DNA from 4 places in the Ruegeria sp. MALMAid1280 genome. Region 3 is predicted to be linked to each of the others. Evidence: riboswitches for the same ligand, from Rfam matches in the RefSeq annotation. Region 3 holds a riboswitch; each other region holds the start of a gene.
What was found. A riboswitch is a leader RNA that binds a small molecule or an ion and turns the genes downstream of it on or off. The one in region 3 is predicted to bind cobalamin.

Region 1 (2,194 bases), on a different contig from region 3:
GGGTTCGTGGACATAGCTGGGCGCCCAGTCACCGTTCAGCCGCACCCGGATCATCTGATTGGGCGGCGGGGGCGGCATGTGGCTGCACATCCCGCGCCGGGGCACCAGATAAACTATGGCATTGCCGTCCGCATCGGGCGGCGCGGGAATGGCGAACCCTGCCAGCGTCACAGTCTGACCGTCGAATTCGGGGTTTCCTGCAGTCCCGGCCCACTCTCGGTTCTGGGCCACGACATACCGCTGGTCCAGCAGCCAGTCGATATCAATGCCATCGGCGGCCAGGGCGTCCTCGGTCTCGAACAGAAGCTCCTGCCATTTCAGCCGTTCTTCGGGGCTGCCCGCATCCTGATGCAGCCTGCTGCGCAGGCGTACGGTAAACAGCACATCGTCGAACTGTTCCGGGCTGAGGTCGCGATACGGGTCGTCGAAGACCTGAACCGACGGGTCCGGCAGATCGGACCAGTCCAGCGCAGCCCCCGGAGCCGCCAGCACGGGCGGACCGCACGAGGCCAACACCAGAATCGTCGCAAGGGGAAGCCAATATCGCATGACCTGACTCTATCGCCCTGCCGGGATCATTCCAGTGGGTTTTTGCAGATGTCGTTCTTTACAGAACCCGCTGTCATTGCAGGTCTGCACCGGCAAACAAACGTAGAGGATGTAACTTTATGATTGACGCACCGGGCCATCTCGGGCAGTCAATCTGGTGATGGTTCCCCCAAAAGGGGTGAAAAGGGAATACGGTGCGGCCCTGTCGATTGGCCAACTCCGTGACTGCCCCCGCAACTGTAAGCGGTGAGCAACGCCATACACCCACTGGCCTCCGGGTCGGGAAGGATGGCCAAGCAACGACCCGCAAGTCAGGAGACCTGCCATCATATGTTCAACCAACCCGGGGCGGGGCGTCCTGGAAGGAGGCTATGATGACACGTCTGACACGTGTTCCTATGATTGGCACCTTCTCTGCGCGTTTGAAAACGAGCGGAGTGGGCAATGTCGAAAACACCTGATCACTTCATTCTGATCTGCGAGACCTGCAAAGGACCGGAGAATGCGGATGCTTTGCGCAACGCGCTGGCGGGCAGTCTGCCTGCGGACTTCGCGGTTCGAACCGTCGCGTGCATGGCGGGCTGCGAACGGCCGACAACCGTTGGATTTCAGGCCGTTGGCAAAGCCCAATACCTGTTCGGTGATATCCGGACCCAACGTGACATCACCGCAGTGGCCGAGTTTGCGCGGCAGTACCGCCACAGCGCGGATGGTTGGACCAATGCCTCTGACCGGCCGCAGCCGCTGTTCACCAAAACCCTGTCCCGGATGCCCCGGCTGAACGTAGAGGAACACTCATGACAGACCCCGCGTTTCTGGTCGCGCGTGACCTGGAATATTATGCGCTGAACGGCGATATTCTGCTGCAGGGTGCATCGTTTGAACTGGGTAAAGGCGCGATCCTGGCCATTGCCGGGCCGAACGGGGCCGGGAAAACGACACTTCTGAACCTTCTTAGTGGCGCCGCCGAGATGGTTCTGGGCGATGTTCTGGTCGACGGGCGCAGCCTGAAACAGATGCCCGCATCAGAGCGCGCGCGCATGATCGCCGTGGTCAGCCAGCAAGAGTTTCCGGACGGTCGGCTCCTGCTGCGCGACTATGTTGCGCTGGGTCAGATCCCGATCCGGTCCGACCGGTCCGCCGAAGACCACGCGGCCGAGCTTGACCGGATATTGGACCTGACCGGGCTGGGCGCTCTGGCCGGCAAGCGGATGGCGCTGCTGTCCGGCGGCGAACGTCAGCGGGCACATATTGCGCGCGCCCTGGCGCAGAACCCGTCGCTTTTGTTTCTGGATGAGCCCACCAATCATCTGGACCCTGACGCCAAGGGTCGGATGCTGTCGCTGGTGGCCGAACTGGGCATCACCGTGGTCATGATCGTGCACGATCTGGTCATGATCCCCGAATTCGCCACCCATGTGGCCCTGATGAAATCCACCCGCCTGACCAGCTTTGGCCCCGTAGCCGAGGTTCTGACGCCCGCACATGTGCGCGACACGTTCGGCGTCGACTACCTGTGTTTCCAGCACGAAGGCCGGGTGATCCCGGCGCTGGATATCCGAAGAACACCCGTTTCAAACTAAAGCAAGGAAACTCCCCCCAATGAAACACATCTGGTCTGCGGCCCTGATCACCGCCCTCGCAG
Region 2 (2,194 bases), on a different contig from region 3:
CCTTGATGTCGTCGTGTTCGGCGATGACCACCAGACGCGAGCGGCGCTCTTCACCCGGTTCCCACGGGCGGTCGTATTGGTGACGGACACGGGCGCCAACAGCCTGCACCAGCAAACGCATCGGTTTTCCCTGAACAGCGGCATAGCCTTTGACGCGCAGGATGTTCAGCTCATTGGCCAGTCGTTCGATCTTGGCGACCAGATCAGCGGGATCGGTCTGTTCCGGCAGTTCGACGATGATGCTTTCGAAATCGTCATGCTCGTGATCGTGGTGGCCGTCGTGATGCGAGGGGCGCGCATCCATGTCATCCTCGGCTGCAGCTTCCAGGCCCAGAACGACGCGCACGTCCACGGCGCCTTCGGCCACTTCGACGACGGGCAGGGGGCGCGGGGCTTCGGCGGCGATGATCTCTTTGGCCTTGGCCACACCCTCGGGACCGGCCAGATCGGGCTTGGTCAGCAGGATGATGTCGGCGCACGAGATCTGATCCTCGAACACCTCAGAAAGGGGTGTTTCGTGATCGATCGAGTCATCGGCCAGGCGCTGGGCGTCCACAGCCTCGACATTCGGGGCGAAACGACCTGCGGCGACGGCCTCGGCATCGGCCAGTGCGATCACGCCATCCACGGTGATTTTCGAGCGGATATCGGGCCAGTCGAACGCTTTCAGCAGCGGCTTGGGCAGGGCGAGGCCGGAGGTTTCGATCAGGATGTGATCGGGGCGCGGTTCCAGCGCCATCAGTGCTTCGATGGTCGGAATGAAATCATCGGCCACGGTGCAGCAGATGCAGCCGTTCGCCAGCTCCATGATGTTTTCCGCCGGGCAACCCGGGATGGCGCAGGATTTCAGGATGTCGCCGTCTACGCCCACATCGCCAAATTCGTTGACCACTACGGCCAGACGCTTGCCTTGCGGGTTTTGCATCAGGTGCTTGACCAGAGTGGTCTTGCCCGAACCCAGAAAGCCGGTGATCACAGTGACGGGGAGTTTCTCGAGATTGCTCATTTCAGGGCTCCAATCGGGGGAATGCGGGCCGCACAGTTTTTGCGGAAATGTTCGGGGCGCTCGCGCCATTTGACCAAACCGTCTTCGGTGGCGAGATACTTAGTGGCACCTTCGACGATGGTTTCGACATGGTCGTTTTCGTTGAGGTGTTCGTAAACAAAGGTCCAGCGATCCGGCCCACCGCGCAGCACGATGGAACAGCCTTCATCACAGTTTGACAGGCATTCCACGGCTTTCAGAGTGATGCCCTCGGGCAGATCCGCCTGTTCCAGCGCTTTGTGAAGCAAGGTGCCGGGCCGTTGCGCGTCGTCCTCGACGGGCAGGCCGCGGCGGCACGTGGTACAGACCAGCAGCTCGACGGGTGCGGTCTCGGTCATGTCTCTCATCCCCCCAAATCCTCATTGCGGGGGACGGGGTTTCATGCGGGCCACGTGTTGCGACATGGACCCGACACCGGAACACCCCGCCCGGTTTCATCTTCGGGTGCTGGCAGGTCTCCCGGCTTGAGGATGTCAGAGGCGGGCCTCTGTCGGATGTCCCGCCTTCCCGGCCTTTTGGGCCAGTGGCTGTGGGCACCCTCTCCGGTCACGGTCGCGGGGGCGGCTGCGTTTGACGGATGACCGCTGACGCATTCCCTTTTCATCCATCCGGGGATGGACACCAACGCAAGCGACATGCGGCACGGGCAGGGGCCTTGTCAAGCGCCAGACCGAGGTGGGAAACCCTTGGGACGAAAAAGCGACCAGCTTGTGTCAATCCGCGGCATCTGCTGCCAGCCGATCCCGCAACCACGCGCAGAACAAACCCGCCGCCGCTGTGGGCCGGGCAGCCCGTTGGGCGCTGACCAGATAATGCGACTGGGCAAAGGGAATCGCCGGACCCGCAATCGCAATCGGTGCACCCTGGCGGATCGCGTTTCTGGCGAACCGTTCCAGGATCGTTGCATATCCCGCACCGGCCATCACAAGTTGCAGCGCCGCCACCGTCGTATCCACCGAATATCGAGACGGTTGGCCGGGTGGCGCAGTGCCGATGGCTTGAAAATACTGCGCCCAGTTGTCCTCGTACCCAAGGATGTGAATCAGTGGCCCGTTATTCAGTTTCGGCGAACCGTGCCCGGCCCGGCAGACCGGGACCAGCTTTTCATCGGTAAGCTTCTCGGACCGCACCCCCGGCCAGTCGCCATAC
Region 3 (2,194 bases):
TTCGCCCTGCCAAATCCCCGTCTCGCACTCGGTGTATTTGCAAAGTTTTCGAGGGCTAGGGCTCATGTGTCCTTCCTGCCTGAGTATGGACTCTTTTCCAGACTTAGAGTCAAAACACGTATTGAAACTGAGCTAACAACCGACCAGCAAATATGAAATCTCAGATGGAAGTTCTCGATCAAGGATCAGCCTGACGCATGTGCCTACCTAACCTCACGCTTTGCAGAACCTGCCGCGACGCGGATTCCACCCTTTATGATCAATTAGCCGCAACGCTGGAGGCATCGGGGGTGCAAGCCGAGTTGCAGCAAGTGGATTGCATGTCCGGTTGTCACCGACCACAGACGTTGGCGGTGCGACAAAGCGGCAAGACCGCCTATCTTTTCGGTGAGGTTACGGTTGTCGATCTTCCGGACATAATGATCTTCATGCGGATGTATGAGGACAGTACTGACGGCGACTTCGCTGACGCCAGGAAGCTAGGTAAGCTACGTTTCAAGGCGATTGCACGTATACCGGCACAAAAAAGATAGCCAACATGCAACTTGCCGACCAAAGCTCCGGTGTCGAGTTTTCAGCTTACAGTTTGTGTTTTTCGACTTAGCCTTCTGCACTGAACGGCTAAAATCTAAACCAAGCCTGCCATTACCTAAGATTGACCGCTGCAGAATACTATGATGTCGCTTTCGTACTTGACGGAACAAAGCACTATGGAACAATAAAGGCTTCTACGGTGTCCAAAGGTGCCTACGCACTGGGACTGAAACGGGAATGAGGACGGTGCACCAAACTACCGCACTGAAGCCTTGACCGCCCCCGCGACTGTGAGCGGCGAGCGGCCTTCCAATACCACTGGCGTAATGGCGCTGGGAAGGGGGAAGTCTGCTGTGACCTGCGAGTCAGGAGACCGGCCGTAGGATGGACACAACATATGCCGTCGGGTGTGACGGCGAGGAGGATTAAAATGACGACAAAAACGATCAAGGCATCCGCCGCTGGCGCATCCTTTCTGCCTGCAGTATTCGCCGTGGTTCTGGGTCTAGGGATCATTACCGTGACTGGCCATGTTCAGGCTTCTGGCCTGCATGACGCGGCTCATGATGTGCGCCACGCAACTGGCTTCCCCTGCCACTAAAACAATGTTCAGTCGTATTCTGACCAGCGGCTTGTTCGCTGGTGCTGCAGCGGGGCTGATTGCCGCCCTTCTGCAGTTGTATTTCGTGCAGCCAGTGCTACTTCACGCCGAGCTCTATGAGGGCGGCGACCTGGTGCATTTTGGCGCTGATCCCGTAACTGCGCATCCCGACCTGCCCGGCATGTTCGCCGAGCCGATGCGCGATGGTCTCAGCATTATCTTCACCATGCTTACCTATACCGGCTATGCGCTAGTCCTGGCGGCGCTGATGTCAGTAGCCGAACGTCAGGGGCATGAGATCAACGGCCGCACCGGCCTGCTTTGGGGTCTTGCGGGCTTTGTCGCCTTCCACTTTGCTCCTGGCTTGTCACTGGCTCCAGAAGTTCCCGGCGTAGCGGCAGCAGATGTGGGAGTGCGTCAGATCTGGTGGACGGTCACCGTTGCCGCAGCCGGCGTAGCCATGTGGCTGATTGCCTTTGGAGGTAACCTGGTAAGCTACCTGATTGCGGCCGTGCTGCTAATGGTACCGCATATTATCGGGGCCCCTGAGCCTGAGAGTTTCTCTGGGCCGGTTCCGACCGAGATCGGGGCGCTTTTTGCTGCCCGGGCCTTCGGCATCGGCATGGCCGCCTGGGCACTCTTAGGCAGTTTCACCGGCTACTTCTGGCAGACAGAAGGCAAGCGCGCAGGCGCTGCAGTCTGATCGCGCTCCTCCATTGCTACCCCGCTGGTTACACCGGCGGGGTTTTTTTATTGAGGATGACAAGATGTCCCGTTCTCTTGCTCTCTTTGCCATCGGACTTGTCTTTGGCGGCGGTGCTGGCTTTGTGATTGCCGCCAGCAGCGGTAGCACCTTTGAGAGCCATGACCATACTGACCCGGCCCAACATGGCGGCAACATGGAGATGGCAGCGCACGACCACTCCGCTGCCACTAATCTGCCTGCCGACAGCGACGCCCCCAGTGTGGCGATCCAGATGATTAAGGATCCTATGGCGGGCTGGAATCTGCGTGTGACACCGCAGAACTTTCGCTTTGCTCCGGAAAATGCCTCCACGG
Region 4 (2,194 bases), on a different contig from region 3:
CGTCATCCTCGAAGGTGAACAGATCCACAGGCGTCTCCGACTGCGCCCAACACGCCTCGGGCAGAGTGATCCCGATCTCGGGCAGGTAGTTGCGCGGCGCGGTGCACCACCGCCGCCACTGCCAATAGACGCTTGCGGGCAGATCGGCCCCGAATCCCAGCGCCTTGCCCGGAAGATAGCCCAGAGCTTTCACCGCCAGCGGCGCATGGCCGTACCAGAACAGCAATGCCAGCGCCCGGTAGGGCCAGGGGTGATCCGATACCGTCACCGGGCCGGAACAGACGCAGATCATGCGGTCGATCTGATCGATATCGGGTTGTATTGGCCCCAGCATCCCGCCGACGGAATGCCCGATGCTCCACTGCTGCGCATCAGGGAACCTGCGTCGCATTTCAGCCCGGGCAGCTGGCATATCGATCAGAGCCCAATCGGCCATCTTGACCCGCGATGCCTTCAACGACCCATTCAGCGAATGGCCGAAATCACTGTAATCATAAGTCAGACAGGCCATCCCCTGCGCCTCAGCCAGCCAGCGGGCAAAGTGCTGATAGTAATCCCTCGGTACGCCCGTTGCGCCGTGAATGACCACCGCCACCCGAGGCGCCGACGCCGGCAGATACAGGCGTGCCGACAAGGTGCCTGCCCCGGACGGAAACCGGAAATCCGCGGTCGATACGGTCTGTGTTGCGTCCAGCATGGTGCGGCCTCCGGGATTTTTGAACCGATTGGTTCACTTCCTTCAGTCCGCCGTGTTTCCCGCCACAAGTCAACAGTGGCCAAACATGACCACACGTCCACCAGGCCGCGCAAATTGCCCGCTTGACTCGGGTCGCCCGCACCCGTTAGCGATGGCTTGATGGTTCTCGTCCCCGGTACCGGGGCGGGATGAAAAGGGAACACGGTGCGGTTCTGCCCGGTGATGCCGGAACGAACCAAGGCCGCGACTGCCCCCGCAACTGTAAGCGGTGAGCAATGCCGAAACACCACTGGCCGAAAGGCTGGGAAGGTCGGCAAAGCGATGACCCGCAAGTCAGGAGACCTGCCATCGAATCAAAACCGAAACTCGGGCGGGGTGTCCGGGCAGGTCGTCAGCACGCTGTCACACCTGAACTACGCCCCCGTCCTGCGCGCGGAGGGCGCATCATGATCTGGAAGACGAAGACACATCAATTCACCGCAACCGTGTGCCAGAAAACCGGCAAAACCTGTCCCGCTCTGGCACAGATGGCGCGCGCGGTCGTGCAGGCGATGGAGACCGCCGCACCTGCGACCACCCCGGATTTCGAATTCGAAGGCAGTAGCGAACTGGCCCATTGCGCTCAGGGCTGTTTCGCACGGTTTCGCGCGCAGGCAGATCAGGTTCGCGTGTTTTGCGGCGCCGATGCCGACACCCCGATCGAAACGCTGGACGACTATGCGGATATGATGTTCGGCCTTGAATTCACCACGCGCCCGGCCAAGCTGCTGCCGACACCGCCCTGCGCGATGCTCGAAGCCTCGGTCATTGCGCAAAACCCGATTGCGCAGCCGGAACGACGCGCGGCGCTCTGATCTAACTGTCCGGTCGGGCGCGGGCTGCCTGTGCGGCCCAGTCCAGCTGGCCGTCGGTCTCGACGGCACAGGGCCGCACGGCGCGCAGGCGTTTCAGCGCTGCCTCGGGGCGTTCGCCATGTTCGATCATAAGGCGCAAGGCGACCATCCCGGACCGGCCACAGCCGCCCCGGCAATGTACCAGCACGCGGCCAGCACGGGCCAAAGCCTGTGCCGCTGCCGCGCTGACTTCGGGCCATGCCGCCTGAACCTCCGGCGGTGGCGCGCCAAAATCCGCAACCGGCAGATGCGCCCAGCCGATTGCAGCGGCGCGAAGATCATCACCGAAAGCGGCGGCACCCTCGTGCAACATCTCGCACTCGGTGGTCATGGAAATCACCAGATCAGGCTGCCAATCGCGAATTACGCAAATATCCTGCAGATAGTTTCCGGCGCGCCCCGGCAGTGGCGACAGGGCAACCGTACCGTTCCCCACCCGCACGGGATGAATTGCAAACAGTCTCACCAGATGGCCCTCCTACCTATGCGTCTACGGTACATAAACTGCGACGCAAACGGAAATTCGCCAAGCGGGATGTGGACGCGGGCGGCGGGGGTCTCTACGCTGCATCGGAACCCGAATCCGACAGAGCAGACATGAACG

Region 1: another riboswitch for cobalamin. It lies ahead of ACOQFT_RS10315 (DUF1636 family protein); the one in region 3 lies ahead of ACOQFT_RS05785 (CbtB domain-containing protein).
Region 2: another riboswitch for cobalamin. It lies ahead of ACOQFT_RS12090 (DUF1636 family protein); the one in region 3 lies ahead of ACOQFT_RS05785 (CbtB domain-containing protein).
Region 4: another riboswitch for cobalamin. It lies ahead of ACOQFT_RS04545 (hypothetical protein); the one in region 3 lies ahead of ACOQFT_RS05785 (CbtB domain-containing protein).

The regions. Positions count from the first base shown of each region.
Region 1 covers NZ_JBMIRT010000046.1:115,283-117,476, reverse strand. Annotated here, with positions in the region: gene ACOQFT_RS10320 (DUF3299 domain-containing protein) at 1-549, opposite strand, end outside; cobalamin riboswitch at 694-891, shown strand; gene ACOQFT_RS10315 (DUF1636 family protein) at 994-1,350, shown strand; gene ACOQFT_RS10310 (ABC transporter ATP-binding protein) at 1,347-2,132, shown strand; gene ACOQFT_RS10305 (ABC transporter substrate-binding protein) at 2,152-2,194, shown strand, end outside.
Region 2 covers NZ_JBMIRT010000049.1:66,658-68,851, forward strand. Annotated here, with positions in the region: gene cobW (cobalamin biosynthesis protein CobW) at 1-1,006, opposite strand, end outside; gene ACOQFT_RS12090 (DUF1636 family protein) at 1,003-1,383, opposite strand; cobalamin riboswitch at 1,478-1,686, opposite strand; gene ACOQFT_RS12095 (LysR substrate-binding domain-containing protein) at 1,759-2,194, opposite strand, start outside.
Region 3 covers NZ_JBMIRT010000040.1:60,772-62,965, reverse strand. Annotated here, with positions in the region: gene ACOQFT_RS05790 (DUF1636 family protein) at 198-533, shown strand; cobalamin riboswitch at 715-930, shown strand; gene ACOQFT_RS05785 (CbtB domain-containing protein) at 965-1,135, shown strand; gene ACOQFT_RS05780 (CbtA family protein) at 1,140-1,838, shown strand; gene ACOQFT_RS05775 (hypothetical protein) at 1,903-2,194, shown strand, end outside.
Region 4 covers NZ_JBMIRT010000037.1:131,562-133,755, reverse strand. Annotated here, with positions in the region: gene ACOQFT_RS04550 (hypothetical protein) at 1-697, opposite strand, end outside; cobalamin riboswitch at 841-1,061, shown strand; gene ACOQFT_RS04545 (hypothetical protein) at 1,144-1,551, shown strand; gene ACOQFT_RS04540 (protein-tyrosine phosphatase family protein) at 1,553-2,056, opposite strand; gene ACOQFT_RS04535 (DNA polymerase III subunit gamma/tau) at 2,188-2,194, shown strand, end outside.